Regions from separate parts of the Streptomyces sp. NPDC127092 genome, predicted to be linked through region 2. Evidence: riboswitches for the same ligand, from Rfam matches in the RefSeq annotation. Region 2 holds a riboswitch; each other region holds the start of a gene.
The links. A riboswitch is a leader RNA that binds a small molecule or an ion and turns the genes downstream of it on or off. The one in region 2 is predicted to bind cyclic di-AMP.

Region 1 (7,764 bases), on a different contig from region 2:
CGGGCCGAAGGTCGGTACGAGCATGTCGTCACCCGTGAGAGACTGGTCTAGACAACCGCTGAAAGTTGAAGGGCAACCACCATGGCTGAGCGCCGCGTCAACGTCGGCTGGGCCGAGGGCCTGCACGCCCGCCCCGCCTCCATCTTCGTCCGTGCCGCCACGGCCGCCGGCGTCCCCGTGACGATCGCCAAGGCCGAAGGCAACCCGGTCAACGCCGCGTCCATGCTCGCGGTGCTCGGCCTGGGCGCCCAGGGTGGCGAGGAGATCGTGCTCGCTTCGGACGCCGACGGCGCCGAGGCCGCGCTCGACCGCCTGGCGAAGCTGGTGGCCGAGGGTCTCGAGGAGCTTCCCGAGACCGTCTGACCCGTCACCTCCCCGACGACGGATCGCGAAGCGGCCGTGTCCTCCGGTTCTCCGGCAGGCACGGCCGTTTTCCTTTCCCGGCGGCGGGGCTCCGGTCCGACGGAAATTCAGCAATGGGTATTGCCGTATTGCCGCCCGCCCGGAAGTCATGGACGGGAGCGAAGCGCCATGGAATTCCGATTCAGGGCAGCACGGAACAGCGGGAAAGAATTCCCGGCTCTTTGTATACGACCCTCGCGTTAATTCCGCGGTCCCGGACTGTTTACGGCATGTTGCGAAACCCTCACACGCGGCCGGTCCGCCTGTTTCAGCCGGTACAGCGGGGCCGCGCGCTCCACGTGCAGCGCGGTCAGCGCCCGGGCCCGTTCCGCGTCGCGGCGGGCGACGGCGTCCACGATGGCCCCATGCTCGGCCCAGGACTCCGCGGGCCGCTCGGCCGGGTCGAGCGCGTACATCCAGGCGATCTTGTGGCGCAGCTGGGTGAGCAGCGTCGTGAGCGGCGGACTGCCCGAGGCCTGGGCGAGGGTCTCGTGGAACCAGCCGCCGAGCGCCGCCAGGTCCTCGCCGCGGCCGCTCCTGGCCCGCTCCTGCCCGAGTCTGACCAGGCCCCGCAGCACCTTGAGGTGGGCGTCGGTGCGCCGCTGGGCGGCCCGGGCCGCACCCAGCGGCTCCAGCAGGGAGCGCATGTCGAGCAGGTCGGCGGCCTCCTGCACGGTGGGCTCGGCGACATGCGCGCCGGCGTGCCGGCGGGTCACGACGAAGCCTTCCGACTCCAGGGTGCGCAGCGCCTCGCGGACCGGGACGCGGGAGACGCCGTAGCGGCGGGCGAGCTGTTCCTCGGTCAGTCTGGCGCCCCGCGCGTACACCCCGGAGACGATGTCGTCCCGGATCGCCGTGCATACCGAGTGCGCGGGAATGCGCATGTCCGACCTCCGAATTCGTCCGCGCTAAACCCCCGTCGGGCGGCGCCTGTCCGGCGACTCTATTGCAGGACGGCGGAATTTCCGATGCCGCCCGGTGACAAAGAACGCAAAAAGCCCCGGCTCGTTTCGAGCCGGGGCTTTCGTGCGGGATGCGCGCGCCGGACCGCGCGGGATTCGCGCCCCGGAAGCCCGCGCCGGACGCCCGTGCCGGATGTCCGTACGGGGTGCGTCAGACGTTGACGCCGCGTGCGCGCAGGTAGGAGATCGGGTTGATGTCGGAGCCGTAGTCCGCGCCGGTGCGCGCCTCGAAGTGGAGGTGCGGGCCGGTGGAGTTGCCGGACGAGCCGGAGACGCCGATCTGCTCGCCCGGCGTGACCTTCTGGCCGACGCGGACGGTGATGGCGGAGAGGTGGCCGTACTGGGTGTACGTGCCGTCGTTCATCCGGATCACGATGTTGTTGCCGTACGCGCCGCCCCAGCCGGCCTCGACGACGGTGCCGGAGCCGACGGAGACGACCTTGCTGCCGTAGGCGGCGTGGAAGTCGATGCCGGAGTGGCTGCCGGAGGACCAGAGCGAGCCGCCGGTCTTGTAGCCGGTGGTCACGTACGAGCCGGCGACGGGGAGCTGGAAGGAGGCGAGGCGCTTGCGCTCCGCCTCGCGGGCGGCGCGCTCCTTGGCCTCGCGGATCTCCTTGGCGCGGGCCTCGGCCTTGCGCTTCGCCTCGGCGGCGGCCTTGACGCGGGCCTCGGCCTCGGCGGCGGCCTTCTCCTGGGCGGCGGCCTGGGCGTCGACGCGCTCGGCGAGGGAGTCCTCGGCGATCACCTGGGTGAGGCCTGTGTCCTCGAGGGAGGTGTCGTCCGTGTCGGCGGCGAGCGCCGGGGAGGCGAGGGTGCCGATCACACCGGTGGTGGCGAGCGTCGCCACGCCGGCGATGCCGGCGCCTCGACGAGCCAGCCGGCTCGGACCACGATGCTTCCCGGTGGCACGGGTGAACGCCATGTAGTGGCTGATCCTTTCCTTCCCTCTCGCCTACCGGGTTAGCTGACGGGTTCGGAGCAGGAAGGTCTCCTACGGGCCCCTCCGCCTGAGCGAAGGCGTCCGATTCACCCCAGGGACTGCGCGTGGGTCCCCGGCTCCCCAGGCTCGCGCCTTGCGGGGACTCGGCGATGACTGTCCGTTGCCGCGGATGCGGCGTCGTGCAACGGCCGGACAGCCGGGTCGACGCTAGGCCGATCTTCTGTCAATCGCCAAACAGACAGCCCAGTTTGTAAGACATGCCACAGGGCAGAAGATCACACTCCTTGGCAATAGGGACATACGGGAGGACCCTGACTAACCGGGTCGTCAGGGTCCTCGAAACCGGGTGCGGCGGCTCAATCAGCCGCTGACGACGGTCACTTCACCGATGCCGAGCGCCCGCACCGGCTCCGCGATCTGCGCCGCGTCGCCGACCAGGACCGTCACGAGCCGGTCCACCGGGAAGGCGTTGACCACGGCCGCGGTCGCCTCCACCGTGCCCGTCTCGGCCAGCCGCGCGTACAACTGCGCCTGGTAGTCGTCCGGGAGGTGCTGCTCGACCTGGTCGGCCAGCGTCCCGGCGACGGACGCGGCCGTCTCGTACTTCAGCGGTGCCACGCCCACCAGGTTCTGCACGGCCACGTCGCGCTCCGCGTCCGTCAGGCCCTCGGCGGCCAGGGTGCGCAGCACCTTCCACAGGTCGTCAAGTGCCGGGCCCGTGTTGGGAGTGTCGACCGAGCCGCTGATGGCGAGCATCGACGCGCCGTTGCCGGCGCCGTCGGAGCGCAGCACCTGGCCGAAGGCCCGCACGCCGTACGTGTAGCCCTTCTCCTCGCGCAGGACGCGGTCCAGGCGGGAGGTGAGGGTGCCGCCGAGGCAGTACGTGCCGAGCACCTGGGCCGCCCACACGCTGTCGTGGCGGTCCGGGCCGACGCGGCCGATGAGCAGCTGCGTCTGGACAGCGCCGGGCCGGTCCACGATGACGACCCGGCCGGTGTCGTCGGCCGTGACGGGCGGCATCGGGCGCGGCGCGGCCGGCTTGCCGCTCCAGGCGCCCAGGGTCTCGGCGAGGACCTTGTCGAGGTCGACGCCGGTCAGGTCGCCGACCACGACGGCGGTGGCGGCGGCCGGACGGACGTACGCGTCGTAGAAGGCGCGGACGGCGGCGGCGTCGATCGCGGCGACGGTCTCCTCGGTGCCCTGGCGCGGCCGGGACATGCGCGAGGCGGCCGGGAACAGCTCCTTGGAGAGCTGCTTGGCGGCACGGCGGGCCGGGTTGGCCGTCTCGTGCGGGATCTCGTCCAGCCGGTTGCGCACCAGCCGCTCGACCTCGGACTCGGCGAACGCCGGGGCGATCAGCGCCTCCGAGAGCAGGCCGAGCGCCTTGGGCAGCCGGGAGACCGGCACCTCGAGCGAGACCCGTACGCCGGGGTGGTCGGCGTGCGCGTCCAGCGTGGCGCCGCAGCGCTCCAGCTCGGCGGCGAACTCCTCGGCCGAGTGCTGGTCGGTGCCCTCGGACAGGGCCCTCGCCATGATCGTGGCGACGCCGTCCAGGCCCTCGGGCTCGGCGTCCAGCGGGGCGTCGAGGAAGATCTCGACGGCCACCACCTGCTGGCCGGGGCGGTGGCAGCGCAGCACGGTCAGGCCGTTGTCGAGCGCGCCGCGCTCCGGGGCCGGGAAGGCCCAGGGCTTCGCCTCGCCCGGGGTGGGCTGCGGGTGGAAGGTCATGCTGGTCAAAGACGTGGCGGCGTCGGTCACCGGTCCGCTCCCTCTTCCTCGTCGCTGTCGGTCTCCTCGGCGGTGTCGCCCACCGGCTCGTAGACCAGGACGGCGCGGTTGTCCGGGCGCAGCCGGGCCTTGGCGACCTCCTGCACCTCCTCGGCGGTGATGTCGAGGACCCGGTCGACGGCGGTCAAGGCCAGCTGCGGGTCGCCGAAGAGCACCGCGTACCGGCACAGTTCGTCGGCGCGGCCGGCGACGGTGCCGAGCCGGTCCAGCCACTCGCGCTCCAACTGGGCCTGGGCGCGCTCCATCTCCTCGGGCGTGGGGCCCTCGGCGGCGAACCGGGCGAGCTCCTCGTCGACGGCCGCCTCGATCTGCGGCACCTCGACGCCGCCGGAGGTCTTGACGTCCAGCCAGCCGAGCGAGGGCGCGCCGGCGAGCCGCAGCAGGCCGAAGCCGGCGGCCACGGCGGTGCGGTCGCGGCGGACCAGCCGGTTGTGCAGGCGGGAGGACTCGCCGCCGCCGAGGACGGTCAGGGCCAGGTCGGCCGCGTCGCACGCGCGCGTGCCGTCGTGCGGCAGCCGGTAGGCCGCCATCAGAGCGCGGGCCGGGACCTCCTCCTCGATGACCTCGCGGCGCTGTTCGCCGATGGTCTCGGGCAGGTCGCCGGGGCGCGGCGCGGGCTTGCCGTCGTGCCCGGGGATGGAGCCGAAGTACTTCTCCACCCAGGCGAGGGTCTGCTCGGGGTCGATGTCGCCGACGACCGAGAGCACCGCGTTGTTCGGCGCGTAGTACGTACGGAAGAAGTTCCGCGCGTCTTCCAGGGTGGCGGCGTCCAGGTCGGCCATCGAGCCGATCGGGGTGTGGTGGTACGGGTGGCCCTCCGGGTACGCGAGGGCGGTGAGGCGCTCGAAGGCGGTGCCGTAGGGCACGTTGTCGTAGCGCTGGCGGCGCTCGTTCTTGACGACGTCGCGCTGGTTCTCCATGGAGACGTCGTCGAGGGCGGTGAGCAGCGAGCCCATGCGGTCGGCCTCCAGCCAGAGCGCGAGCTCCAGCTGGTGCGCCGGCATGGTCTCGAAGTAGTTGGTGCGCTCGAAGCTCGTCGTGCCGTTGAGCGAGCCGCCCGCGCCCTGCACCAGCTCGAAGTGGCCGTTGCCGTGGACCTGCTTCGAGCCCTGGAACATCAGGTGCTCGAAGAGGTGGGCGAGGCCGGTGAGGCCCTTGACCTCGTGACGGGAGCCGACGTCGTACCACAGGCAGACCGCCGCGACCGGGGTCAGGTGGTCCTCCGAGAGCACCACGCGCAGGCCGTTGGCCAGCCGGTGCTCGGTCGCTGTCAGTCCGCCGGAGCCGGCCTCGGCCTCAGCCGTGTGACCCATGGGCGTGTGTCCCTTCGATCGCGATCGGGAAAAGTCCTGCCACTGTATGCAAGCGCGCCGACACCTGGCGAAGTTCCCGGCCGCATCGGATGTCCCTCTTCCGGGTCGCGGTCGGCGTTGTCGGTGCCACGGTCCACAATGGTCCGCGTCAGATCAACCTTGTTGGTGAAGGAGCCGCAGCCGCGATGGCCCGCCGCAGCACGAAGACACCGCCGCCGGACGACGCGTTCGAGGAGCGAATCCTCGACATCGACGTCGTTGACGAGATGCAGGGCTCCTTCCTCGAGTACGCGTACTCGGTGATCTACTCGCGCGCGCTGCCCGACGCCCGCGACGGCATGAAGCCCGTGCAGCGGCGCATCGTCTACCAGATGAACGAGATGGGCCTGCGGCCCGACCGGGGCTTCGTCAAGTGCGCCCGCGTCGTCGGCGAGGTCATGGGCAAGCTGCACCCGCACGGCGACGCGTCCATCTACGACGCGATGGTCCGCATGGCGCAGCCCTTCTCCATGCGCGTGCCGCTGGTCGACGGACACGGCAACTTCGGCTCCCTCGGCAACGACGACCCGCCGGCCGCGATGCGGTACACGGAGTCGCGGATGGCGCCGGCCGCGCTGCTGATGACGGAGTCCATCGACGAGGACACCGTCGACTTCGCGCCCAACTACGACGGCCAGGAGCAGGAGCCGGTCGCGCTCCCCGCCGCGTACCCGAACCTGCTGGTCAACGGCGCCTCCGGGATCGCGGTCGGCATGGCCACCAACATGCCCCCGCACAACCTGGCCGAGGTCGTCGCGGCCGCCCGCCACCTGATCCGCCACCCGAACGCGGACCTGGAAGCGCTGATGCGCTTCGTGCCCGGCCCCGACCTGCCCACCGGCGGCCGGATCGTCGGCCTGTCCGGCATCAAGGACGCGTACGAGACGGGCCGCGGCACCTTCAAGATCCGCGCGACGGCCACCGTGGAGACGGTGACGGCGCGCCGCAAGGGCATCGTCGTCACCGAGCTGCCCTTCACCGTCGGCCCCGAGAAGGTCATCTCCAAGATCAAGGACCTGGTCGGCTCGAAGAAGCTCCAGGGCATCGCCGACGTCAAGGACCTCACCGACCGCAACCACGGCCTGCGCCTGGTCATCGAGGTGAAGAACGGCTTCGTGCCGGAGGCGGTCCTGGAGCAGCTCTACAAGCTGACGCCGATGGAGGAGTCCTTCGGCATCAACAACGTGGCCCTGGTCGACGGCCAGCCGCTCACCCTCGGCCTCAAGGAGCTGCTCGAGGTCTACCTCGACCACCGCTTCGACGTGGTCCGGCGCCGTTCGGAGTTCCGCCGCGGCAAGAAGCGCGACCGGCTCCACCTGGTGGAGGGCCTGCTCGTCGCGCTCCTCGACATCGACGAGGTCATCCGCCTCATCCGGGAGAGCGAGAACTCGGCGGAGGCCAAGGAACGCCTCATCGAGCGCTTCTCGCTGAGCGAGATCCAGACGCAGTACATCCTGGACACCCCGCTGCGCCGGCTCACCAAGTTCGACCGCCTGGAGCTGGAGAGCGAGCGCGACCGGCTCAACGGCGAGATCGACGAGCTGACCGGGATCCTGGAGTCCGACGCGGAGCTGCGCAAGCTGGTGTCGGCGGAACTGGCGGCGGTCTCGAAGAAGTTCGGCACCGACCGGCGCACGGTCCTGCTGGAGTCGGCGGGCGCCCCGGCCGCGGCCGTGTCCCTGGAGGTCGCGGACGACCCGTGCCGGGTGCTGCTCTCGTCGACCGGTCTGCTGGCCCGCACGGTGACGGAGGACCTGCCGGCCGAGACGGACGGCAAGCGTGCCAAGCACGACGTGATCGTCTCGGCGGTGGCGGCGACGCAGCGTGGTGACGTCGGCGTGGTGACCTCGGCCGGCCGGCTGCTGCGGGTCGCGGTGATCGACCTGCCGCAGCTGCCCGACACGGCCGCGGCGCCGAATCTGGCGGGCGGGGCGCCGCTGTCGGAGTTCGTCACGCTGGAGGCGGACGAGACGGTGGTCTGCCTGACCTCGCTGGAGGAGGCCTCGCCGGGTCTGGCGATCGGCACCCTGCAGGGCGTGGTCAAGCGCGTGGTCCCGGACTACCCGGCGAACAAGGACGAGCTGGAGGTCATCTCCCTCAAGGAAGGCGACCGGATCGTCGGCGCGACCGAGCTGCGTACGGGCGAGGAGGACCTGGTCTTCATCACCTCCGACGCCCAGCTGCTGCGCTACCCGGCCTCCCAGGTGCGGCCGCAGGGCCGTCCGGCGGGCGGTATGGCCGGAATCAAGCTGTCGGCGGGCGCGGAGGTGCTGTCCTTCACGGCGGTGGACCCGGCCGTGGACGCGGTGGTGTTCACGGT
Region 2 (7,764 bases):
CCCCGGCGCACCTCTCGCGCCTGGAGACGGGCAACCGGCAGCCCTCGCTGCCCATGCTGCTCGCGCTCGCCCGCATCTACGGTACGACGGTCTCCGAGCTGCTCGGCGAGGTTCCGCCCGAACGCGACCCGGTGATCCGGGGCGGGAAGGCCGAGGCCGTCGAGGCCGACGGCTGGATCTACCGCCCCGCCGGAGGCGCGGGCCGCGCCATGCAGGCGCTGCGCGTCCACGTGCCGTACGCCACCAGCGCCGACATCGTGCGGGTCCACCCTGGCGAGGAGTGGATCCACGTCCTCGACGGCCGGGTCAGGCTCGCGCTCGGTGACGCCGTGCACGTGCTCGACCCGGGGGACAGCGCGCACTTCGACTCGCTCACCCCGCACCGCATCGGCGCCGCCACCCGCGGCGGCGCCGAGCTGCTGTTCGTCCACACGCTGATGCAGAGTCCCGCCGCCGAGCTGTGCCTCGGCGACGGCACTCCGCACCGCCGCTGACCCTCAGAGAGGATCGACATGTCCGACAAATCCGTACCGGTCACCGGCGAGGAGCGCGGTGGCGGCAAGTTCCCCAAGGGCCTGGTGCTCCGGCTCTTCGCCTACCTGGTCGCCGGCCACCTCTTCGCCGCGTTCCTCTACCTGCTGTTCGCCCTGGGCGCGCAGAACCAGTAGGGGAGCCTCCTCAGGGGGCTACGCGCCGGTGAGCAGCCGCTCGCGCAGCCGCTCGCGGGTCTCCGGGGCGAGCCGCAGGCCCTCCGTCAGGTAGGCGTCGACGGAGCCCCAGGTCTCCTCGATGGCGTCGAAGGCGGCCCGCAGATACTCCACCCGCGCGTCGAAGAGCGGGCTCAGCAGCTCCATCACGTCGGGCGACATCGCGTCCGGAGCGGTGGAGCTGCGCTGCACCTTGTAGCGGCGGTGCGGGGCGTTGGACTTCAGGTAGTCCTCCTCGATCGCCTCGCGCTCCACGCCGACCGCGAGCAGCGAGATCGCGATCGCCAGCCCGGCCCGGTCCTTGCCGGCCGCGCAGTGCATCAGGGCGGGGACGCTGTCCTCGGCCATCGCGTGCAGGATCCGGCTGTGCTCGGCGGTCTTCCCGACGACCATCTTCCGGTACGAATCGGACATCCGGGCGGCGGCCTTGCCGTCGCCGAGCAGCTCGCGCAGCTGGACCACGTCCCCGTTGCGGACCAGCTTCCAGAACTCCTTGCCGTCGGCGGGGTCGCTCAGGGGTATGTTCACGTTCCGCACGCCGGGGAGGTCGACGTCCGGGCCCTCGATGCTCCGGTCCGCCTCGTTGCGGAAGTCGAAGACGGTGTGGAGGTCCAGGGTGGCGAGGAACTCCGCGTCCTCGGTCGTGGCGTGCGCCAGGTGGCCGCTGCGGAAGAGTCGCCCGGGGCGCACGGACAGGCCGTCCACGGTCGGCAGTCCGCCCAGGTCGCGGAAGTTGCGTACGCCGGTGAGCTCGGGCTCGGTCGTCGCTTGCGTCACGGTTGCTCCTGCTCTCGAGATCGGTTCCTGGGGCAATCATCATGGCTGGAACGCTCCGCCCACACCCCATCGGGATGGAATGCGCGATCTGTCCGAATTGACTGATTGGACATAAGGCGCCCTGGTTGCAGGGGAGATGGGCTCCGGGGCGTGAGGAGCGTCATACACGTGACGGACCGTGGCTGATCGTCTTTTTCAAATTCCCTTGGGCAAAGGGAAATCGAAGGGGCGTCATCGACGGAGGGTGACCGGAATTCCGGTCGGAATTCACGCGGCAAACGAATCCGTGGAACCTGTGGCTTGTTCCTGTCGTCTCCGCTCGTCTAGCGTCGCGCTCACTCCGGACGGACCGCCTCATCCTGCCGCCGACCGGAATCCGCACCCACCCGTACACGGCAGGAGCGGGGGACCCAGGTAAGACGCCGATCCCTCCGAAGGACGGCTTGGGGTGAAGCCGCGCGACCACGCGGCCGGACATCTCCAGTCCGAACCCGACAGCTCACCTCGCAGGCGACGGAGAGGAATTCGCCATGCCCGCGAAGGGTAAGCACCGCCGCCCCAAGGCCAACCCGATCACCCGCGGGTTCGTGGCCGCCGGCACCGGAGGCGCCGTCGTCGCCCTCCCGCTGATCGGCGCCACCGGCGCGCACGCCGCCGAGCAGGCCGCCCCCGCCGCTCCGCAGCAGGCCGTCGCCGCCGCTGCCCCCGCCGTCGCGACCCCCGCCAAGGCCCCGGCCAAGGCGAAGACGTACACCGTCGTGCGCGGCGACTACCTGTCGAAGATCGCCACCGAGCACCACCTCGCCGGCGGCTGGCAGAAGCTCTACCGCGACAACCGCCAGGTCGTCGGCGACAACCCCTCGCTGATCCTCCCCGGCATGAAGCTCACCCTCGGCGCCAAGAACACCGCCAAGGCCACGCCCGCTCCCAAGGCCGCCGCGCCGAAGGCCGCCGCCCCCAAGAGCTCCGCCAAGAACGGCGACGACGCGCCCACCCGCGCCTCCCGGGGCAGCGAGCGCGCCTCGGCCCCGGCCGCCGTCTCCTCCTCGGACTCGGCGTCCTCCTCCTCGTCGTCCTCGTCCGCCGGCTCCTCGTCGGCCGGTGCGGCCAGCTCCTCCGGCTGGGTCGCCCCCGTCGGCGGCGGCATCTCCACCCCGTACCGGGCCTCCGGCTCCATGTGGTCCTCCGGCTACCACACCGGTGTCGACTTCATCGCCTCCTCCGGCACCTCCGTCCGCGCGGTCGGCCCCGGCACCGTCTACTCCGCCGGCTGGAGCGGCGCCTACGGCAACGAGGTCGTCATCCAGCACGCCGACGGCACGTACTCCCAGTACGCCCACCTCTCCTCGCTGTCCGTCTCCGCCGGCCAGTCCGTGAGCGGCGGCCAGCAGATCGGCCTCTCCGGCTCGACCGGCAACTCCACCGGCCCGCACCTCCACTTCGAGATCCGCACCGGCCCGAGCTACGGCTCCGACATCGACCCGCTGGCCTACCTGCGCCAGCACGGCGTGGGCATCTGACCTCACGTCAGCACCGGCCTCACCGGACGGCGCCCCGGAGGCCCGGCACACCCGTGCCGGGCCTCCGGCGTATTCCGGCTTGGTGGAATCTTTATCGGTGGCATATGTCACCCACCGTCAACCCCTCCTTACGGTCGCGTAGGTCACATCCCGAGGGGAAAGATGTGCTCCCGTGGCAGACGATTCGAGATCAACAGACAAGAACGCATTCGGGTCGTACGCGGCGATCGGTGACAGCTTCACCGAGGGCGTCGGAGACCCCGGGCCCGACGGGACGTTCGTCGGCTGGGCGGACCGGTTCGCGGTCCTGCTGGCCGACGAACTGCCGGAGCACGAGGACTTCCGGTACGCCAATCTCGCCGTACGGGGGCGCCTTCTCGACCAGATCGTCATGGAGCAGGTCCCGCGGGCGAAGGAACTCGCCCCGGACCTCGTGACCTTCTGCGCGGGCGGAAACGACATCATCCGCCCCGGCACCGACCCGGACGACGTCGCCGAGCGCTTCGAGCGCGCGGTGGCTGACCTCACCTCCGCCGTCGGCACTGTCATGGTGACCACCGGCTTCGACACGCGCGACGTGCCCCTCCTCAAGCACCTGAGGGGCAAGATCGCCACGTACAACGGGCACGTCCGGGCCATCGCCGACCGGTACGGCTGCCCCGTGCTCGACCTGTGGTCGCTGAAGTCCGTCCAGGACCGCCGCGCCTGGGACGAGGACCGGCTGCACCTGTCACCCGAGGGCCACACCCGGGTCGCGCTGCGCGCCGCCCAGGTCCTCGGCAGGCGCGTACCGGCCGACCCGGAGCAGCCGTGGCCGCCGCAGCCGCCGCGCGGCACGCTGGAGGTCCGCAAGGACGACATCCACTGGGCCAGGGAGTACCTGGTGCCGTGGATCGGGCGCCGGCTCCGCGGCGAGAGCTCCGGCGACCACGTCGAGGCCAAGCGCCCCGACCTCATGCCGCTCTAGGGAGCGGGGCCGGGATTCCGGCCGAGGGCGCGCTCGCGCGTCGACGCGGTGAAGGAGGCCGAGGGTGGCGGTGCGACCCTCGGCCTCCTCTTCTGTGCGGTGCCGGGCGGGGTGAGGAGCTGAAGGCCGGGGTGAGGTGCTGAGGGCCGGGGTGTGCGTGTCCGGTCCGAAATGTGATGACTTGTCTGATAATCATCATTCGTGTACGTCCGTCGCATCCTCACGGCTCTGTTGCTCGCCACCGCCGCGCTGTGCGCCACGGTCCCTCCGGCGGCCGGAGCGGACACCGGCCGGGGAGGCGGCGCGGCCGCCGGAGGGGGCACCGCCTCCGCGCCGCGTGCCGCGCCCCCGACCTCCTTCACCATCGCCGGCCTCGACCTCCACGACGCCCAGATCGCCAGGTTCGGCGACACCTACTACATGTACGGCTCGATGTACGGCTGCGGCTTCGAGTGGTACGTCAAGCCCACGCCCTGGTGCGGCTTCGGCGTCTCCACGGCCTCCAGGCCGCAAGGGCCGTGGACACCGCCCAGGCTGCTGTTCGACCCGACGACCGTCGACCCCTGGACCGACAACTCCTGGCAGGACACCTGCGGCGCCTCCGGGCAGGGCTGCTTCAACCCGCGGATGATCCGCCGCAGCGGCTGGGGCCGCGACGACGGGGCCTTCGTCCTCTGGTTCAACAGCCCCCGGCACTACTCCCTCGACGGGACCCACGCCTACAACGCGATGGGCTGCGCCTCCGCCGCGGGACCGTGCGGGCCCGCACCCGTCACCGGCGGCTTCTACCGCAAGCCCACCCTCTCCGTCTGCAAGGGCAACGGCGACTTCGGCATCATCGACTCCGGCACCCCGGGCGGCCACCCCGCGATCGTCTGCACGCTCCCGGGCAGCGCACAGCTCAACATCGAGGAGCTCGACGCGTGGGGGAGCGGCGGCACCGGCGTCGGCGTGCGCAAGGTCGCCGGGCTCAAGAAGATCGAGGGGCCGGGAGGTTACTGGGATCCGGTGCAGCGGCTCTACGTGCTCACCTACGCCGATCCCGCCTGCGGCTACTGCACCGGCACCCCGATCGGCTACGCCACCGCGCCCTCGCTCTACTCCGGCTGGGCCGCGCCCGACAACCTCGGCTGGAACGCGCCCGCGTTCGGACGGCGCATCTTCAACGGCAACAGCTGCGGCGGACAGCCGCGGACCGTGACCGTCCTCGACGGCCAGCCGTGGCAGATCATCGACCTGTGGCTCGGCACCCGCAACGAGGCCGCGGCCACCACTCACCTCGTCCCGCTCACCTACACGCCCACACCGGGCATCGCGGGCGACGGCCGGCTCTGGCGCCCACCGCTCAGGCTCGACTGCTGAAGCCCGCGGCCCTGGTACGGAGAGGTGAAGGAGAGGGCCGTCCAGGAGTGGCGCGGCGGCTCGACGGGCGGCGGCTGGTGGGATGTCCGCGCCGGATGACCACCGGCAACCACCGCCGAAGGGACCGCCCATGACGCCGCGTCACACAGACCACCACCCCGGAGCCCTCCCCGACGCCCGCCCCGACGCCCGTTTCCAGGGGCACACCGGATGGCGCGCCGACGCCGTGACCGGCCGCCGGTCCGCGGGCAAGCGGCCCGGAGGCCGCTTCCGTGCGCTCGCCGTCGGCGCCGTGGCCGGTGCCGCTCTCGGCGGAGTCCTCCTCGGCGCCGCCGCTCCCGCCCTCGCCGCCGCGCCGGGCACCACGGTGTCCGAGGCCGCCGCCGCACGGGCTCCGCAGCCGACCACCGTCACGGTCAGCGGCAGCGGGCGGGCCGCCGCGGCACCCGACCTCGCGGCGCTCTCGGTCGGTGTCGAGGCGACCCGCAAGACCGCGAAGGAGGCCCTGGCCGCCCAGAGCGCGGCGGCGAAGGCGCTGGTCGAAGCGCTGCACGCGCAGGGCATCGCCGAGCGCGACATCCGCACCGAGAGCCTCTCCCTGTCGCCGGTCTACACCCAGTCCCCGGAGGGCGAGAGCAAGGTCACGGGCTACCAGGCCGGGCAGACCTTCTCCGTGAAGGTCCGCGACATCGACCGGACCGGCCAGATCATCGGCGCCGTGAACGAGGCCACCGGTGACGCGGGCCGGATCAACGGCGTCGTCTTCGACGTGGCCGACCCCACCAGACTCCGCGCCAAGGCCCGCGAGGCCGCCTACCGCGACGCCCATGACAAGGCCGCGCAGCACGCCCGGCTGAGCGGCCACAGGCTGGGCCGGCTGGTCTCGCTCACCGAGGGCGAGAGCAGCCGCCCCGGCCCCGGCGCCGTCCCGAGCGCACCCGCCGACGGCGGCGAGGGCGTACCGCTCGCGCCGGGCGAGATCGAGGAGCACGTGACGGTCACGGCCGTGTTCGAGCTGGTCTGAGCCCGGCACCGACGTCGGGAGGGTCCGGAGGCGCGGGGGCCGGGGGCGCGGGGGCCGGCGGGCTCGGCGGAGCCGTCACTCCGTCGGCGGTGCCGGATCCGGCGCGCTCGCCGGGTCCGTACCGGGGAGGCCGAGTTCCCGGGCCAGGGCCGCGTCCGCCCAGGTCAGCATCGTGGTGCGCGAGAGCGAGCCGGCGTACGAGGTCATCTGGACGGCCAGGCCGTCCAGGAAGGCGGTGAGACGCCAGGCCGCGGCGGCCGGGTCCGGGCAGGGGAACTCGCCGGCCTCCACGCCCTCGGCGATCACCGAGGCCAGCGCCGTCTTCCACGCCTGGTCCAGGGAGCCGGCGACCTCGCGCAGCGCCGGATCGCGGAGCGCGGCCGCCCAGCTCTCGATCCACAGCCGCCAGCCCTTGGCCTGCCCGGTCGGGGCGTACCAGCGGACCGCGGCCCGCAGCCGCCGCACCGCCGAGGTCCGGCGCCCCAGCAGGCCGCGCAGTCGGGCCAGGTCCTCCTCGGCCGCGCGCGCGAACGCGGCCGAGACCAGCTGCTCCTTGGTCGCGAAGTGGTACAGGACCAGCGCGTTGCTCACGCCGAGCTCCTGGGCCACGTCGGAGATCCGCAGCGCCGCCACACCGCGGACCTCGATCTGGGCCACGGCCGCCCGCAGCAGGGCCTCCCGCCGCTCGGCCACGCTCAACCGCTCTCTCGCCACGGCCCGACCCTACACAGCACATGACAAAGACATGATCGCCCCGGCGCCTTGCCCGGCGGGCCGCCCATAATGAAGGGACCCCCGACCTCAGGAGGCCCTGTGACCGGCACCGGCTCCGACCACGCGCTGCGGGCACGCCTGCGCGCCCTGCGCCCCGCGGCCTTCGGCGCCGACCCGACGGGAGCACGACTGGAGCGCATCCGCCGCTCCCCGAACTTCGCCGACGGGGTCTTCCAGAACCCCGAGCAGGCCAGCCACCGGCCGTCCGGCTCGACCGTCGAGTTCGCCAAGGTCTACTTCGAGAAGGAGGCACGGGCGCGCCGGGCCCCGACGGGCACGATTCCCGTGCACCCCACCACCGTCGCCGACCTGGCCCGGCCGCCGGCCACCGGACTGCGCCTCACCTGGATGGGTCACTCCAGCGTCCTCGCCGAGATCGACGGCCGCCGGGTGCTCTTCGACCCGGTCTGGGGCGACCGCTGTTCGCCCTTCGCCTTCGTGGGCCCCAAGCGCCTGCACCCCGTGCCCGCGCCGCCGGCCGCGCTCGGCCCGGTGGACGTCGTGGTCATCTCCCACGACCACTACGACCACCTGGACCTGCCGACGATCAAGGCACTGGCGACCACCGACACCCTCTTCGCCGTCCCGCTCGGCGTCGGCGCCCACCTGGAGCGCTGGGGCGTGCCCGCCTCG
Region 3 (7,764 bases), on a different contig from region 2:
GTCGGCCATGGTGCAACACCTCCGTGATCTCGTGCCCCAGAAATGCGTGTCACCAGGAGAACACCGTCCGTGGCCGAAGCCATGCCAGCGCGTGGGTAAACGCTGGGAAAAACACGCGAAGGGCCGTCCGCACCACGGATGGCGGACGGCCCTTTTACGGCCTGCGCGTACTGCTCGTACTGCTGGTACTGCTGGGTGTTGCTGGTACTGCTGGGTGTTGCTCGTACTGCGAGGTGGTGCGGTCCTGCGGGTGTTACGAGGCCTTGGCCTTCTCCTGCGCCGGGGCGGCCGGCGCCGGGGCGGGCTTGGCCGCCTCGTAGAACTCCTCGCGCGGCGACTCGATGGCACCGAGGGAGACGACCTCGCGCTTGAGGAACATGCCCAGGGTCCAGTCGGCGAAGATGCGGATCTTGCGGTTCCAGGTCGGCATCGCCATGCCGTGGTAGCCACGGTGCATGTACCAGGCGAGACGGCCCTTGAGCTTGATCTTGGTCTTGCCCATGACGATCATCGCGACGCCCTTGTGGAGGCCGAGACCCGCGACCGCGCCCTTGTTGGAGTGCGCGTACTCCTTCTGCGGGAAGCCGCGCATGCCGGCCACGACGTTGTCGCCGAGGACCTTGGCCTGACGCAGGGCGTGCTGGGCGTTCGGCGGGCACCAGGCGTTCTCGACACCGGCGCGGCGCGAGGCCATGTCCGGGACCTGGGCGTTGTCGCCCGCGGCCCACACGTAGTCGAGGCCGTTGACCTGGAGCTTCTCGTTGCAGTCCACGTGGCCGCGGGGGCCGAGCGGCAGACCGAAGCGGGCGAGCGCCGGGTTCGGCTTCACACCGGCGGTCCACACGATCGTGTTGGAGTCGACCTCGAGGCCGTTCTTCAGCACGACGTGGCCGTCGACGCAGGAGTCCATCGAGGTCTGGAGGTAGATCTCGATGCCGCGGCTCTCGAGGTGCTCCTTGCCGTACTGGCCGAGCTTCGGGCCGACCTCGGGAAGGATCTTGTCGGCGGCGTCGACCAGGATGAAGCGCATGTCCTCGCGCTTCACGTTCTGGTAGTACTTCGACGCGTCGCGGGCCATGTCCTCGACCTCGCCGATGGTCTCCGCGCCGGCGAAGCCGCCGCCCACGAAGACGAAGGTCAGCGCCTTGCGGCGGACCTCCTCGTCGGTGGTCGAGTCGGCCTTGTCGAGCTGCTCGAGGACGTGGTTGCGCAGGCCGATGGCCTCCTCGATGCCCTTCATGCCGATGCCCTGCTCGGCGAGGCCGGGGATCGGGAAGGTGCGGGAGACGGCACCCATCGCGATGACCAGGTAGTCGAACGGCAGCTCGTACGCCTCGCCGACGAGCGGCGCGATCGTGGCGACCTTGCGGTCCTGGTCGATGGTGGTGACCCGGCCGGTGAGCACCTCCGCTCCGCGCACGACGCGTCGCAGCGGGACGACGACGTGGCGCGGCGAGATGCTGCCGGCGGCGGCTTCGGGGAGGAAGGGCTGGTAGGTCATGTACGACCGCGGGTCGACGACCGTGACGGTCGCCTCCGCGTAGCGCATCTTCTTGAGGATGCGCCGAGCTGCGTACAGGCCTACGTACCCGCCGCCTACTACGAGGATCCTGGGACGCTCCGTGGTGCTCATGCATCCGAGTATCCACCCCTCCCAGGGGGGTCGCTCGTGCGCCCCTTCACAAGGATGCGAGGGACCTCTGCTACACTCCGCGGCCCACGTGACCCAGGTCATGGTCCAGCAAAGGAACCACCGGGTACGGGAGAACGTTGTTCACCCCTTGTGAACTGGCCTGGAGAGCCTTCCTTAACGCTGAACCGCAAGGCACGTTCACACGATGGAAACATCGAGCGAATCGGCCTCCGCGCCTGCGAAAGGGCCCTGAGGAGCCCCTCGGAGGGACCAACGACCCTCCGCGGGCGCCATCAGGGCCCTTTCTCTTGTGAAGAACTTCACGAACCTTTTCGACGCGCCCCCGTCCGCCGCCGTTCACGGGGGCTCATAGGCGCCCGCTATGCGACGGATAGGGCGATCCCATCGAGGATGTCGTGCTCGCTGACCACGACCTCGGCAGCGCCGGTGCGCTCCATGATCTCGGCCAGGACCAGGGCTCCTGCGATGATCACGTCGACCCGGCCGGGGTGGATCACCGGGATCGCGGCGCGCTCGTCGTGCGTGGACGCGAGCAGCCGGGACACCACCTCGTCGACCTTCGCGCGGGAGATCCGCGCGTGGTGGATCTTCGTGGAGTCGTACTCCTCCAGACCCAGCGCGATCGCGGCGACCGTGGTGACCGAGCCGGCCAGACCGACCAGGGTCTCGGCCTCGGCGATCGGCACGGTCTCGGCCGCCAGGTCCATCGCCGCCCGGACGTCGGCGCGGATCGCGGCGATCTCCTCGGCGGTCGGCGGGTCGTGCCGGACGTGCCGCTCGGTGAGCCGTACGCAGCCGATGTCGACGGAGCGGGCGGCCTCGACGTGCTTGTTGCCGACCACGAACTCGGTCGAGCCGCCGCCGATGTCCACGACCAGACGGCGGTCGTCGCCGTGCAGTTCGCCGGTGGCGCCGGTGAAGGAGAACTCGGCCTCCTGGTCGCCGGTGATGACCTCGGGCTCGACGCCCAGGATCTCCACGACTCCGTTGACGAAGTCCTCGCGGTTCTCGGCGTCGCGGGAGGCGGAGGTGGCGACGAAGCGCAGCCGGTGCGCCCCCAGCTCCTCGATGACCTCCGCGTACGCGCGGCAGGCGGCGAAGGTCCGCTCCAGGGCCTCCGGCGCGAGCCGGCCGGTCCTGTCCACGCCCTGGCCGAGCCGCACGATCGTCATCCGCCGGTCCAGCTCGATGAGTTCGCCGGTCTCCGGGTGGACGTCGGCGACGAGGAGGCGGATGGAGTTCGTACCGCAGTCGATTCCGGCGACCCGGGTCACTTCCGCTCCTCGTCCTCGTCGGCGCAGGGGGTGACGCAGGGGCCCTTCGCCCACCACTCCGGCAGCATCGCCAGCGCCTCGTCGCCGAACGGGTTCACGCCCGGGCCCGCGGCCAGCGAGTGGCCGACGAGCACGTGCAGGCACTTGACCCGGTCGGGCATGCCGCCGGCGCTCGGGAAGCCCTCCAAGACCTCGATGGCGTCGCGACGCGCGATGTAGTCCTCGTGCGCGGCCCGGTAGGCGGCGGCGAGCTCCGGGTCGGTGGCGAGCCGGGCCTGCATCTCCTTCATGACCCCGTTGGCCTCCAGCGTGCCGATCGCGGAGGCGGCGCGCGGGCAGGTCAGGTAGTACGTGGTCGGGAACGGCGTGCCGTCGGGGAGCCGGGGCGCGGTCTCGACGACGTCCGGGTTGCCGCACGGGCAGCGGTGCGCGATGGCGCGCAGGCCGCGCGGCGGCCGTCCGAGCTGCGCCTCGAACGCGGCGACGTCCGCGGCGGTGGGCTCGGTGCGTTCGGTCTGCGGAGGGGGCGTTTCCATGTCTGCCTTGCTGAGGAAGTGGAGGGTTACGGGCGGTCGGCGCGGTCCACGCCGTCCCACAGGTTGTCGTACCAGGGGCGGTCCGACGCGCCCTGCTCGGTGCGGGGCCGCTGCTCGGCCTCGGGGTCGTTCACGGTGAAGCCGGTCTCGCCGGGCATCACGTAGTGCAGGTGCTCGCGGGCGAGGCGGCGGACGTAGGCCGGGTCCTGGAGGCGGGCCTTCTCGTCCCGCAGCTCCTCGACCCGCTGCGCCGCCTCGGCGGCCCTGCGCTCCTGCTCGGCGATCTCGCCCTGCTGGGAGACGTACTGCCGCATGGGGTAGGCGAGGGCCACCACGAGCGAGCAGACGACGAGCGCGAGGAAGGCCGCGCGGCCGGTGAGCCGGGAGCGGCGGGCCTGGCGGCGGGTCTGGGAGCGGTAGACACGGGCGGCGGTCTGCTCGCCGAGCAGCCTGATCCGGGTCGCGGTCGAGAACCGGTCCCGGTCCTTCACGGCCATGTCCAGTGCCTCCCCTGATCACACGTGCGTCCCCGCACACGGTACGGGACCGAGTGCGGGGACGCTTCGCTTCGCTACGCCTTTGCTACCTGTTTGATTCTTCGGATGCAAAGCCCGTAACTACGTCGTCAGGGCAGGTCAGCCCTTGAAGCGCGGGAAGGCGGAGCGACCCGCGTACACCGCGGCGTCGTCGAGGATCTCCTCGATGCGCAGCAGCTGGTTGTACTTGGCGACGCGCTCGGAGCGGGCCGGGGCGCCGGTCTTGATCTGGCCGCAGTTGGTGGCGACGGCCAGGTCGGCGATGGTGACGTCCTCGGTCTCGCCGGAGCGGTGGGACATCATGCACTTGAAGCCGTTGCGCTGGGCGAGCTCGACGGCGTCCAGGGTCTCGGTCAGCGAGCCGATCTGGTTGACCTTGACCAGGAGGGCGTTGGCGGAGCCCTCCTCGATGCCGCGGGCGAGGCGCTCCGGGTTGGTGACGAACAGGTCGTCGCCGACCAGCTGGACCTTGGAGCCGAGCTTCTCGGTGATGGTCTTCCAGCCGGCCCAGTCGTCCTCGAACAGCGGGTCCTCGATGGAGACCAGCGGGTACGCGGAGACGAGCTCCTCGTAGTACTCGGTCATCTCGGCGGCCGAGCGGGACTTGCCCTCGAACTCGTACGAGCCGTCCTTGTAGAACTCGGAGGCGGCGACGTCGAGCGCGAGCGCGATGTCCTTGCCGGGCACGTAGCCGGCCTGCTTGATGGCCTCGAGGATGAGGTCGAGAGCCTCGCGGTTGGAGCCCAGGTTCGGGGCGAAGCCGCCCTCGTCGCCGAGGCCGGTGGACAGGCCCTTGGTCTTCAGGACGGACTTGAGGGTGTGGTAGACCTCGGTGCCCCAGCGCAGGGCCTCGGAGAAGGACTCCGCGCCGATCGGCGCGATCATGAACTCCTGGATGTCCACGTTGGAGTCGGCGTGCGAGCCGCCGTTCAGGATGTTCATCATCGGAACGGGCAGCAGGTGCGCGTTCGGGCCGCCGAGGTAGCGGAACAGCGGCAGGTCGGAGGCCTCGGAGGCGGCGTGCGCGACGGCGAGGGAGACGCCGAGGATGGCGTTGGCGCCGAGCGAGGACTTGTCCGGGGTGGCGTCCAGGTCGAACATCGCCTGGTCGATCAGGCGCTGCTCGGTGGCGTCGTAGCCGACGAGCTCCGGGCCGATCTGCTCGATGACGGCGAGAACGGCCTTCTCCACGCCCTTGCCCTGGTAACGGTTGGGGTCACCGTCGCGGAGCTCGAGGGCCTCGAACGCACCGGTGGAGGCACCGGACGGGACGGCAGCACGGCCGGTGCTGCCGTCGTCGAGGCCGACCTCGACCTCGACCGTGGGGTTGCCTCGGGAGTCCAGGATTTCCCGGGCTACGACGACGTCGATGGACGGCACGAGCATCTCCTTCTGGGATGTGACGCTGGTTGTGACGCATGCGGCAAGGTCTCGTACGCCTTGCGACACGAGCCTAACCGGCTCGGGGGCTCCGGCCAGCCGGGCGCCCGCCCCCTGGGACGAAAAAGGACCCAAGGGCATGCATCTGGGGGCGAAAGACCTCTTACCTACTCACGAGTAGGGTGCGGGGCAGAGGAAACCCCGGCCCGGAGCGCACGGGGGAAGGGCACTCCGGACCGGGGTGGTCACTCACCGCGGGAGGGTCGGCAGGCTCACTTGAGGTGGAGCTGCTGGCCCGGGTAGATCAGGTCGGCGTCCTCGACGACGTCCTTGTTCAGCTCGAAGAGCTTGGCCCAGCCGCCCTTGACGCCGTGCGCCTGGGCGATCTTGCTGAGGGTGTCGCCGGCGACGACCTTGTACTCGCCGTCACCCTTCTTGACCTTCTTGCCGGTCGGCGTGGTGACGGTCTTCTTGGCGTCGGCCTTCTTCGGAGCGGTCTGCTTGGGGGCGGACTGCTTCGGGGCCTGGCGCTGCTCGCTGCGGGTCGTCGGCTGCTCGGTGGAGCGCTGCGGAGTGGTGCTCTCGGCGGAGCCGCCGCTGTACGTGGCGCTGGAGAGGCCCACGCCACAGCTCGGCCACGCACCCTTGCCCTGGCCCGCGAGGACCTTCTCGGCGATGGCGATCTGCTGCGACTTGGAGGCCTGGTCGGCGGTGGGGGCGTAGGCGGTGCCGCCGTACGCGGCCCAGGTGGAGGCCGAGAACTGCAGGCCGCCGTAGTAGCCGTTGCCGGTGTTGATGGACCAGTTGCCGCCGGACTCGCACTGGGCGACGGCGTCCCACTCGGAGGCCGTGGCGGCCGAGGCGGTGCCGGCGGCCATCAGCGGGGCCGCGACGGCGACGCCGGCGGCACCGGCGAGCGCGATGGCGCGGGTGGCCTTGGAGGAACGGCGGTGTTTGCCCTTGCCGGAAAGCAGCATGGAAGTTCTCCTCACCGACGCCTGCGAGGTGAGCTGTCGGGTTCGGGCGAGTGAGCTGCCCGGCCGCGTGTCCTGGCACGCGGCTTCACCCCAAGCCGGTCTTCGGCCGTCTGTCTCAACGGCCGGGGCCGGCACTTACCTTGGGTCCCCCGCTCCTGCCTTCGGCGCTTGCGCGACGACTGTTCCCTCCGTCCGGCGGCAGGATTCGGCGTACCGGTCGGCGGGGCCCGCGGTGGCGAGCGGTCACGACCGTAGACACACACCCGGGAGAAGTTCAAAGGGCATCAACCCGGGAAAATCGCCCCTACTTGCACCCCGTCAGGAGGCGTTTACGCAGGTGAGGGGCGACGCCGGCAAACTTTGCGGTCGCGACACGCCAGTTCGAGAAGAGAGACCCATGTCTCACTTACACAGAACGGACATTCAGCCCCGAACTACCCCTTGCCCACGAGCTCGTCGAGCTCCAACTCAAGGCTCTGACCAGGGATGATGAGGTCGGGGTCGGATCCGACGGTCTTCTTGTTGGCGTCATAGAGGGCGGTCCAGCCGCCGGCGAGGCCGTTCTCCTGCGCAATGCCCGACAGGCTGTCACCCGGCTTGACGGTGTATTCGTCCGCCTTGTCCGTGTTGTCGGTATCCGCCGAACCCTCGGCACCCTCACCGGTCTTGTCGGCCGCGGTCGGGTCCGGGGCCGCGTGGCGTCCGGATTCGGGCGAGGTGTCCGTCATGCCCGGTTCTTCTGTCGCGGCGTCACCCCGGTGCTTGCCGGTGCCGGGAGCGGTGGTCGCGTCCGGCGTTCCCGAGGTGCCCGGCGTGACCGACGTGTCGGACGTTCCCGGCGTTACGGGCGTACCGGGCGTCGCGGGAGTCGCGGGCGTGGTCGTGGTGCCGGCCGAGGGAGTGCCGGACGCCGGGCTCGTCGGGGTGGCGGGCGTCGCCGGAGCGGTGGTCGAGGCCGAGGGCTCCGGAGTGGTCCCGGCGGAGCCGGCGGGCAGGCCGTCGGTGCGGTTCGACTCGGGGCGGGGGCCCGTGGACTCCTTGGCGGGCGTGCCGGGGCCGGGGTCGACGCCGGGCGCCTTGCCGTCGTTGGTCAGTCCGGCGATCGGGGCGCAGGTGGCCCACTGGTTGTCGCCGGCCGCGAGCGCCTTGTCCGCGACGGCGATCTGCTGGGCGCGGCTCGCGAGGTCCGCGCTCGGCGCGTAGGCGAGGCCGCCGTGGCGCTCCCAGCTCTCCTGGGTGAACTGGAGTCCGCCGTAGAGCCCGTTGCCGAAGTTGGCGCTCCAGGCCCCGCCCGACTCGCACTCGGCGACGCGGTCCCACGTGGCGGCGTCGGCGGCGGAGGCGGAACCCGTGGCGAGCAGCGGCAACGCCAGGGCCGAGCCGGTCACACCCGCGGCGACGACGATG
Region 4 (7,764 bases), on a different contig from region 2:
GGCGTCCCCCGGCCCTGGTCCGCCGGACGGTCCTCAGGCGGGGTCCGGCCCGGACCCTGCCCGCCCGGGCGGTGTCCGGCGGTTCAGGGCGTGGTCCGCACCGGGAAGCTGGTCGGGTGGCCCTGTTCCTTCAGCCACGGCAGCACCTGCTTCAGCGCCGCGACGGTCTGGGCGCGGTCGCCGCCGCCGTCGTGGAAGAGGATCGTCGGTCCGTTGGACAGCTCCTGCTTCACCGTGTTGACGATGGCGCCGGTGCCCGGCAGCTCGAAGTCCTTGGTGTCCACGTTCCAGCCGAGCGGCCGCATCCCGGCCTCGGCGGCGATGCGCCGGCTGTTCGGGGTGAACGCGCCGCCGGGGGCGCGGTAGTACTCCACCTTCGCTCCGCCGGCCGCCTCCTCGATCATCCGCTTCGCGTCGAGGATCTGCTGCTTCTGGTAGTCGACGGGCTTCTTGTCCATGGTGGTGTCGTGGGACACGGTGTGGTCGCAGAGCCGGTGTCCCTCGGCCACGACCCGCTTGACCAGTTCGGGGAACTCCTTCGCCCGCGGACCGACCATGCAGAACACGGCCTTGACGTCGTTCTCCTTGAGGATGTCGAGCACCTGGGGCGTCCACCGCGGGTCGGGACCGTCGTCGATGGTGATGTTCACCGACGTTCCGCCCGCCTCGGCGGCGTGCGCGATGCTCTGAGGGACCTTCACCGGCGGCACCTGCGCCGGGCCCTTGGCGTCCCCGGCCGGCACCCGCTGCTCCTGCCGCTCCCCCGCCCGGGCCTCGGCCTCGGTGTCCGTCAGCGCGGCGGCCCCCCACGAGGCCAGACCGATCGCGACCGCCGAAGCCACCACGGCTATGTGTGCGGTGTACTTGCCCTTCAGCCCCATGCGGTGCCCACTCCCAGCGTCTTCGTCCCGAACGGCTCCCGCAGGGGAGGACGGAAGAGACGGCCGGAAGGTTTCATCGACGTGCGGGAACGGTGGGGAACGGCACGGCCGGGCGGCCCCTGAGGGCTGCCCGGCCGTGCCGTGGCGGTGAACCGGTCGGTCAGTACGCGCCGAAGACGTTGTCGATCGAGCCGTAGCGGGCGGCGGCGTAGTTGCAGGCGGCCGTGATGTTGGCCACGGGGTCGTAGGGGTCGTTGGCGGTGCCCGCGACGTGGTAGGCCTGGAAGGTGGGGTCGATCACCTGGAGCAGGCCCTTGGACGGGGTGCCGGCGAGGGCGTTCGAGTCCCAGTTGTTGATCGCGCGGGGGTTGCCGGACGACTCGCGCATGATGTTGCGGTAGATGCCGTCGAACGTGCCGGGGATGCCCTCGCGGGCCATGATGTCGAGGGACTCGCGGATCCAGCCCTCGAGGTTGTCGGCGTACGTGTAGCCGGCGGTGCTCGCGGACGCGGCCTTGGTGGCGGCGGTGGCGGCGGCCTTGACGGCCGGGGCCGGGGCGGAGGCGGCGGAGCGCGTGGTGACGGAGGCGCGGGTGGCGGGGGCCGGGGCCGCCGGGCGGGGCGCGGTCCGGGTGGCGGCGACGGAGAGCTTCTGGCCGGGCCGGATGAGACCGGGGTCCTTGCCGACGACCTTCCGGTTGTCGCGGTAGAGCTTCTTCCAGCCGCCCTTCACCCCGTACTTCCCGGCGATCTTCGAGAGCGAGTCGCCGGCGACTACGGAATACTTCACCGGCGCGACCCGGGAGGCCGCCTTCGAGGCGTTCGCCGTGACCGACTGGAGGGCCGCCGAAACCGCGGGCTTTGCCACTGCGACGGAGTGCGTGCCCTGCGGAGCGGCCGCGGCCGCGCTGGTGGCTCCGGCCAGCGGAAGCGCGAGGGCGGCGCTGCCGGTGAGGCTCACGGCGGCGATGCCGCGGGTGAGCGGGACGTTCTTGGGGCGGCGGTGCTTGCCGTGTCCACGCATGGCGGGTTCCTCTCCTCCGCCTGCGAGGTGAGCTGTCGGGTTCGGGCAGGAGATGCCCGGCCGCGGCGTGCGCGGCTTCACCCCGAGCCGTCCCCGGAGACCGGGACCGGCGGCAAACCTGGGTCCCCCGCTCCTGCCGGATGTGTGGTGAGTGCGGTCGCCCGGACGGCGGCAGGATTCGGCGTTTCCGTCCGGTTGCGGGGCGACGCTATGCGAAAACAAATCCGGAAAACAAGGCGGGAATTCCTTGCGGAAAATTGATCTAGCAGGAATTACGAAAGGATCATTCCGCCCGGTACGCGTCGCCGCACCAACCGTTTTCCGCAATACGGCACCTGACGCTCCGCCAGCAGCAGGAGGGCCCGGTCCGGCGTGATTCAGATCACGCGCGCCGACCGGGCCCTTTACTGGAGAGCGAAATACCCGCTTGTGGAATCAGATCCGCATTCCGGCATTGCAGGGGAATAACCGGACATCGTCCGTTTTGCCCTGCAATGGAGTGCGTCAGGCGCGGCCGTGCGGCGCCACCAGCCGTTCCGCGACCAGGCGGGCCGGCTCGCCCATGAGGATCGTGTAGTGGTTGCAGTCCGGCACGAACTCGGCGGTCAGGTTCGGCGCCTGCGCGGTCCAGTGGTCGACGAGCGCGGGCGGCAGCATGCCGGGGGCCTCGCCGAGCAGCCCGAGCGGCGCGTGCAGCAGCAGGGCGGGCACCTTCAGGCCCGCCAGGTCGGTGCCGAACGACGCGGCGCCGGTGAGGAGTTCGCGCCCGTCCTGTCGGACGGCCGCCTCCTGGGCCCGGGAACGGCGGGCGCCTTCGGGGCCGGTGAGGTCGTAGCGGACGTACGACTCGATGTCCGCGTTCCAGTGCGGCCCGAGCGCCGGGTGGGCGCGGAAGAAGTCGACGTAGGCCTGGTCGCTGTCGTACGTCATCGAGAGCCGGGCGAGCGCCGGTCCCAGGCTGGCCGCCAGCACCGCGTCGGGGTCCGCGTCGGCGGGCAGCGGGATCGGCAGGCCGCCGTCGATCAGCAGGAGGCGCTCGAAGAGGCCGGGCGCCCGGGCGGCGGCGCGCAGCGCCACGTACGCGCCCATGGACTGGCCGGTCAGGACCACGGGCCCGCCGTCGCCCCAGGCCCGGGCCGCCGTCACGAGGTCGGCGGCGTGCCGGTCGATGCCGTACGGACCGGAGGCGGTCGAGCTGCCGCCGCGGCCGCGCAGGTCGACCGCGTACAGCGACCAGTCCGCCGGCAGGTGCCGGGCGACGGCCGCGAAGGACATCCCCGAGGCCGAGATGCCGTGGGCGGCGACCGCGGTCCGCGGACCCGTGCCGAAGCGCAGCACGCGGAGCGTCGTCCCGTCCACGGGGAGGTCGAGCGGTATCGCTTCGGGGGCCGGCCGCGGTCCGTCCGCACGGGTCATGGTCGCGTCTCCTCGACGTGTCTGGGCTCGGCCCGTGGCGCGCGACGAACCGAACGGGGTGGTCAGGGCGTGCTGTTGGGGCGGGTCGACGGTACCTCAACGCGACGGCGGGCCTTTCGCCGGTCAGCGCGCCGGCCGCCCGGACGACGAGGGCGTGCGTGATCACGTCGGTCGGCGCCTCCTGCACCACGCGGTACGCACGGGGCTCGGTCCCGGGAGCCAGGGCGCTCACGTCGCCCTGCGGTACGTCCCCAGGACGTGGTCATGGACCTTCCCGACCTCGTCGCGCCGGCTTTCGGGCCCGATGACGATCACGAGGTGGTAGCTGCCCGCGATGAGCACGGCCGCGTTGCGGACGAACAGCTCGCGCCCCCGGTCGTCCGCCCAGGTGAAGTCACCGGTGGCGTACTGCGTCGCACCGACCTCGATCACGCGCATTCCGCTGGCGCTGGACCAGCTGGAGGCGCGCCAGGGGGCCAGCTCCGGCTCGAGGTCCTCCTGATAGACGATGGGCTTGTCGGAGAAGCGCGCCGTCGTGTCGCGGCCCGGGACGATGACGAGTTCCAGGTCGCCCTGGGTGTAGCGGTACTGGCCCTGGGCGTTCCTGTGGGCCGCCGACCAGGCGGCCGGGACCTCGGCCTGGAATCCGCTCTCCTCGACCAGGCGGTATCCGCGCACCGGCTGCGGGCGAGGGGGCTTCGTGCCCGGGGTCGCCGTCGTCCTCGCCTCCGCCTTCGCCGCGGGTGACGACGAGGTGGTGGCCTTGCCGTGCGAACCGGGGCCCGAGGCGCCGGAACGGGCGGTCCCGTCGTTCCACTGCGTGAGCGCCCAGGCTCCGAGCGAGCCGAGCAGGACACAGGCCGCGGCGGCGGCCAGGAGCCTCCGGCGCACCGTCCCCCGCGACGGCCCGGGCGACCGCCGCCCGGAGCCCGGCACCTCGGGGCGGGCCCCACCGGTGACCGGCACGACGTCGGCACTCGGTCCTGCGGTGGCCGGCACGGGCCGGACCGAGTCCGCCCCGACGGACGGGCCTCCTTCGTCCGCTGCGACCTCCTGCGCTACGGGCTCCTCCCCTACCGGCTTCTCCGCTTTCCGGCTCTCCGCTACGGGGTTCTCCCCTACCGGGCTCTCCGCTACGGGGTTCTCCGCCGCCGACCTCTCCGCTACGGAGTTCTGCCCCGCGGCCCCCGCCGAGGTCTGCCCCGCGGCCTCCTCCGCGGGCCGCTCCGCCGCCGCCCGTAGCAACTCCGCCACTTCAGCGGACGAGGGACGGTCGTCCGGACTCTTGGAGAGCAGCGCGTGTACGACGGGCGCCAGGGCGTCGGCCCGCCGGGTCGGCGGGGTCTCGTCGACGACGACGGCCGTGACCGTCTCCTCCATCGACTCGCGATGGAACGGCGACCAGCCCTCCACCATCTGGAACAGCAGGACGCCGAGCGACCACAGGTCGGAGGCGGGCTCCGGGCGCCGGCCGCCCATGCGCTCCGGCGCCGTGTAGGCGAGGGAGCCGACGAACTCCCCGGTCTGCGTGAGCGGCTTCTCGCCCGTGATGTACGCGATGCCGAAGTCCGTGAGCACGACGCCGCCGTCCTCGCGCAGCAGGACGTTGGCCGGCTTCACGTCACGGTGCAGCACGTCCCGTTCGTGAGCCGCCGTCAGCGCCTCGACGACGCGCAGGGCGACGCGGGCCGCCTCCCTTTCGGGCAGAACGCCTTCGCGGTCCAGCCGGTCGGCGAGGGATTCTCCGCGTACCCGCTCCATGACGATCCACGGGTGCCCGTCCTCGATGACGATGTCGTGCACCGTCACCACGCCCGGGTGGTTCACGCGGGCCGCGGCGCGCGCCTCGCGCAAGACCCGTTCGACGCGCGCCGGATCATGCGCCGTGTGGGCCTGCTTGACGGCGACCTCGCGCCGGACGAGGAGGTCGTGTCCGGCCCACACCGTGCCCATGCCGCCCGAACCGAGCCGTTCGTCGAGCCGGTAGCGGCCGCCGACCAACCGGCCCTCGGCCGCGGCCTCCTGGGCCTCGTCCCCCGTCACCATGCGAGCATCATGCCGTATCCCGGCACGGTGGGAGCCGGGCGACGGCCGAAGCGGCGCGTGCCTTTTCTCCGCGGCCGCAACGGTCGGCTTCTGACGCGATCGTGACGTCCCATCAGGCAACCCGCGTCCCTTCCTTCCCGTCCTCCGGGGGCGAGAGGGGCACCCGGAGGGCAGTCCGGGGGATCCGAAACGACGGCTTGCCGTGGTGCCCGTGTCGTGACGAGACCGATCGTGAGGAAGACCGCTTTGATACGTGTCACACGCGGCGTGACCACCGCCGTGACGCTCATGGCACTCGCCGCCGCATCACCGGGACTCGCGCAGGCGGCGCAGCCGTCGCCGGGAGCGCCGACGACGTCCCCGGGGGAACGGGACGGAAGTCCGCGGCTGCCCGAGGGGTGGCGGATCACCGGGGCCGGTGCGGAACGCCAGTTGGTGTGGACGGCCGACGAGGCCGTGCCCATGGGGGACGCCCGGGTCGAGTTCCGGCTCGGCGGGCGACTGCTCGGGTTCCCGGTGGCGCAGCCGGACGGCCGCTCCTTCCGGCTGCCGCTCGGCGACGCGCGCCTCGGCGGGCGGACGGAGCAGCGGATCGCCGGCGGGGACGAGCTCCGGGTGACGGCCGGCGGGCGGCGGCTCGACGCCGACACGCCGGCGCTCTCGGCGCGCGTACGCCCGTCCGCTCCGGCCGTGCGGCCGGAGGCGCCGCTGCCCGCGAACCCGGTGGACCCGGGCGTGCCGGGCGGCCATCGCACCGTCAAGGGCGAGTACGCGCTGAAGTCGGTGCGCCTGCCCGGGTTCCCCGAGCCGGTCGAAATGCGCGCCGCGGTCGTGGCGCCGGACCCGGCCTCCGTGCCCGGCAGGCGCCCGGTGGCGCTGTTCCTGCACGGCCGGCACGGCACCTGCTACAAGCCGGGCACCGACGAGGAGACCGGCGACTGGCCGTGCCCGCCGGGGATGAAGCCGGTTCCGAGCCACCAGGGCTACGAGAAGGCGCAGCGGCTCCTGGCCTCGCAGGGGTACGTGACGCTGTCCATATCGGCCAACGGCATCAACGGGCAGGACTTCCGGGCCGAGGACGGCGGCGCGCAGGCCCGTTCCTCTCTCGTCCGGCTGCACCTGGCCCGGTGGGCGGAGTGGGCCGCGAACGGCAAGGACGCGCCGGCGGTCGTACGGAAGTCGGCCGCGGCCGACCTCTCGCGGGTGCTGCTCGTGGGTCACTCGCGGGGCGGCGAGGGCGTCAACCGGGCCGCGCTCGACAGTCTGTCCGCGCCGCCCGCCGACCAGGACGGCTACCGCGGCCCCGTACGGTGGAAGATCCGCGGCAACGTCCTCATCGGGCCCACGATCTTCGGCCAGAACCCGGTGCCCGACGTGCCGTCCATGACGATCCTGCCGGGCTGCGACGGCGACGTGTCCGACCTCCAGGGCCAGATCTACCTCGACGGCACGCGGGGGGTCGGCGGTGGCGCGGCGCTGCACAGCGCGGTGTACATGGTCGGCGCCAACCACAACTTCTTCAACAGCGAGTGGACGCCGGGTCAGGCGAAGGCGCCCGCCGTGGACGACTTCTGGACGGACGAGGAGACCCCGGACGCGGTCTGCTCCCCCGGCACGCGGACCCGGCTGACCGCCCCGCAGCAGCAGACCGCGGGCGCCACCTACATCGCGGCGGCGGCCCGGCTGTTCGTCGGCGGTGACGACCGGGTGCGGCCGCTGCTCGACGGCTCCGGGCGCCGGGCGGCCTCGGCCGGTCCCGCCCGGGTGCTCACCCACGCCGTCGGCGCCGGCCGTACGCCCGCCTTCCTCCCCGGCCCGTCGGTGACGGTGTCCGGTGGCGGCCGGCTCTGCGCGCAGGTCGACCCCGACGCCGCGCGCGCCTGCCTCTCGCCCGACGAGGGCGGCCAGTCCCCGCACTTCGCGTCGTGGGAGACCTCGCCCGAGCCGGGCCGGGACTCCGTCGCGATGACGTGGACGAGGCCCGGTGCCGCGACCGCCGTGCGGGCGGCGCGGCCGGTGTCCCTCGCGGGCGCCGAGTCCCTGGCGCTGCGCGTGATCGTCCCGCCGAACAGCAAGGGCACCGAGCTCGACGTCGCCGTGGCCGACGGCTCGGGCCGCCGCGCGAAGCTCGGCCGGGTGCGGGTCGACGGCCTGCCGGGCAGTGACCGCACCGCCTCGTACTGGGGCCGCGAGCTGCGCGTACCGCTGTCCGCCGCGGCCCGGGCCGGACTCGACCTGAAGCGGGTCTCCGTCCTCGAACTCACTCCGCGCAGTGCCTCCGGGCGTGCCTGGCTGGTGGACGCGTGGGGCTGGCGCCCGGGCACGCCCGCGGTGCGGCCGGCGCCGCTGCCGCGGGTCGACTTCGGGCGGCTGACGGTCGACGAGGGCGACTCGGGC

Region 1: it holds a riboswitch for cyclic di-AMP, as region 2 does, so the genes downstream of both, ACFWJO_RS27055 (M23 family metallopeptidase) here and ACFWJO_RS00625 (peptidoglycan DD-metalloendopeptidase family protein) in region 2, are expected to answer to the same signal.
Region 3: it holds a riboswitch for cyclic di-AMP, as region 2 does, so the genes downstream of both, ACFWJO_RS11825 (transglycosylase family protein) here and ACFWJO_RS00625 (peptidoglycan DD-metalloendopeptidase family protein) in region 2, are expected to answer to the same signal.
Region 4: it holds a riboswitch for cyclic di-AMP, as region 2 does, so the genes downstream of both, ACFWJO_RS31990 (transglycosylase SLT domain-containing protein) here and ACFWJO_RS00625 (peptidoglycan DD-metalloendopeptidase family protein) in region 2, are expected to answer to the same signal.

What each region holds. Positions count from the first base shown of each region.
Region 1 is NZ_JBHXFE010000037.1:21,332-29,095, forward strand. It holds gene ACFWJO_RS27045 (HPr family phosphocarrier protein) at 82-363, shown strand; gene ACFWJO_RS27050 (GntR family transcriptional regulator) at 603-1,286, opposite strand; gene ACFWJO_RS27055 (M23 family metallopeptidase) at 1,516-2,286, opposite strand; cyclic di-AMP (ydaO/yuaA leader) riboswitch at 2,299-2,463, opposite strand; gene ACFWJO_RS27060 (M16 family metallopeptidase) at 2,665-4,032, opposite strand; gene ACFWJO_RS27065 (M16 family metallopeptidase) at 4,059-5,405, opposite strand; gene ACFWJO_RS27070 (DNA topoisomerase (ATP-hydrolyzing) subunit A) at 5,591-7,764, shown strand, end outside.
Region 2 is NZ_JBHXFE010000001.1:169,052-176,815, reverse strand. It holds gene ACFWJO_RS00640 (helix-turn-helix domain-containing protein) at 1-494, shown strand, start outside; gene ACFWJO_RS00635 (DUF6126 family protein) at 513-668, shown strand; gene ACFWJO_RS00630 (tyrosine-protein phosphatase) at 687-1,484, opposite strand; cyclic di-AMP (ydaO/yuaA leader) riboswitch at 1,858-2,010, shown strand; gene ACFWJO_RS00625 (peptidoglycan DD-metalloendopeptidase family protein) at 2,015-3,004, shown strand; gene ACFWJO_RS00620 (SGNH/GDSL hydrolase family protein) at 3,177-3,971, shown strand; gene ACFWJO_RS00615 (hypothetical protein) at 4,173-5,333, shown strand; gene ACFWJO_RS00610 (SIMPL domain-containing protein) at 5,464-6,357, shown strand; gene ACFWJO_RS00605 (TetR/AcrR family transcriptional regulator) at 6,433-7,071, opposite strand; gene ACFWJO_RS00600 (MBL fold metallo-hydrolase) at 7,171-7,764, shown strand, end outside.
Region 3 is NZ_JBHXFE010000011.1:45,497-53,260, forward strand. It holds gene ACFWJO_RS11795 (class I SAM-dependent methyltransferase) at 1-9, opposite strand, end outside; gene ACFWJO_RS11800 (NAD(P)/FAD-dependent oxidoreductase) at 254-1,633, opposite strand; gene ACFWJO_RS11805 (exopolyphosphatase) at 2,014-2,928, opposite strand; gene ACFWJO_RS11810 (DUF501 domain-containing protein) at 2,925-3,464, opposite strand; gene ACFWJO_RS11815 (septum formation initiator family protein) at 3,491-3,961, opposite strand; gene eno (phosphopyruvate hydratase) at 4,100-5,386, opposite strand; gene ACFWJO_RS11825 (transglycosylase family protein) at 5,653-6,357, opposite strand; cyclic di-AMP (ydaO/yuaA leader) riboswitch at 6,361-6,534, opposite strand; gene ACFWJO_RS11830 (transglycosylase family protein) at 6,792-7,764, opposite strand, start outside.
Region 4 is NZ_JBHXFE010000051.1:52,637-60,400, reverse strand. It holds gene ACFWJO_RS31995 (polysaccharide deacetylase family protein) at 84-881, opposite strand; gene ACFWJO_RS31990 (transglycosylase SLT domain-containing protein) at 1,042-1,905, opposite strand; cyclic di-AMP (ydaO/yuaA leader) riboswitch at 1,910-2,099, opposite strand; gene ACFWJO_RS31985 (alpha/beta fold hydrolase) at 2,410-3,321, opposite strand; gene ACFWJO_RS31980 (protein kinase) at 3,550-5,367, opposite strand; gene ACFWJO_RS31975 (hypothetical protein) at 5,614-7,764, shown strand, end outside.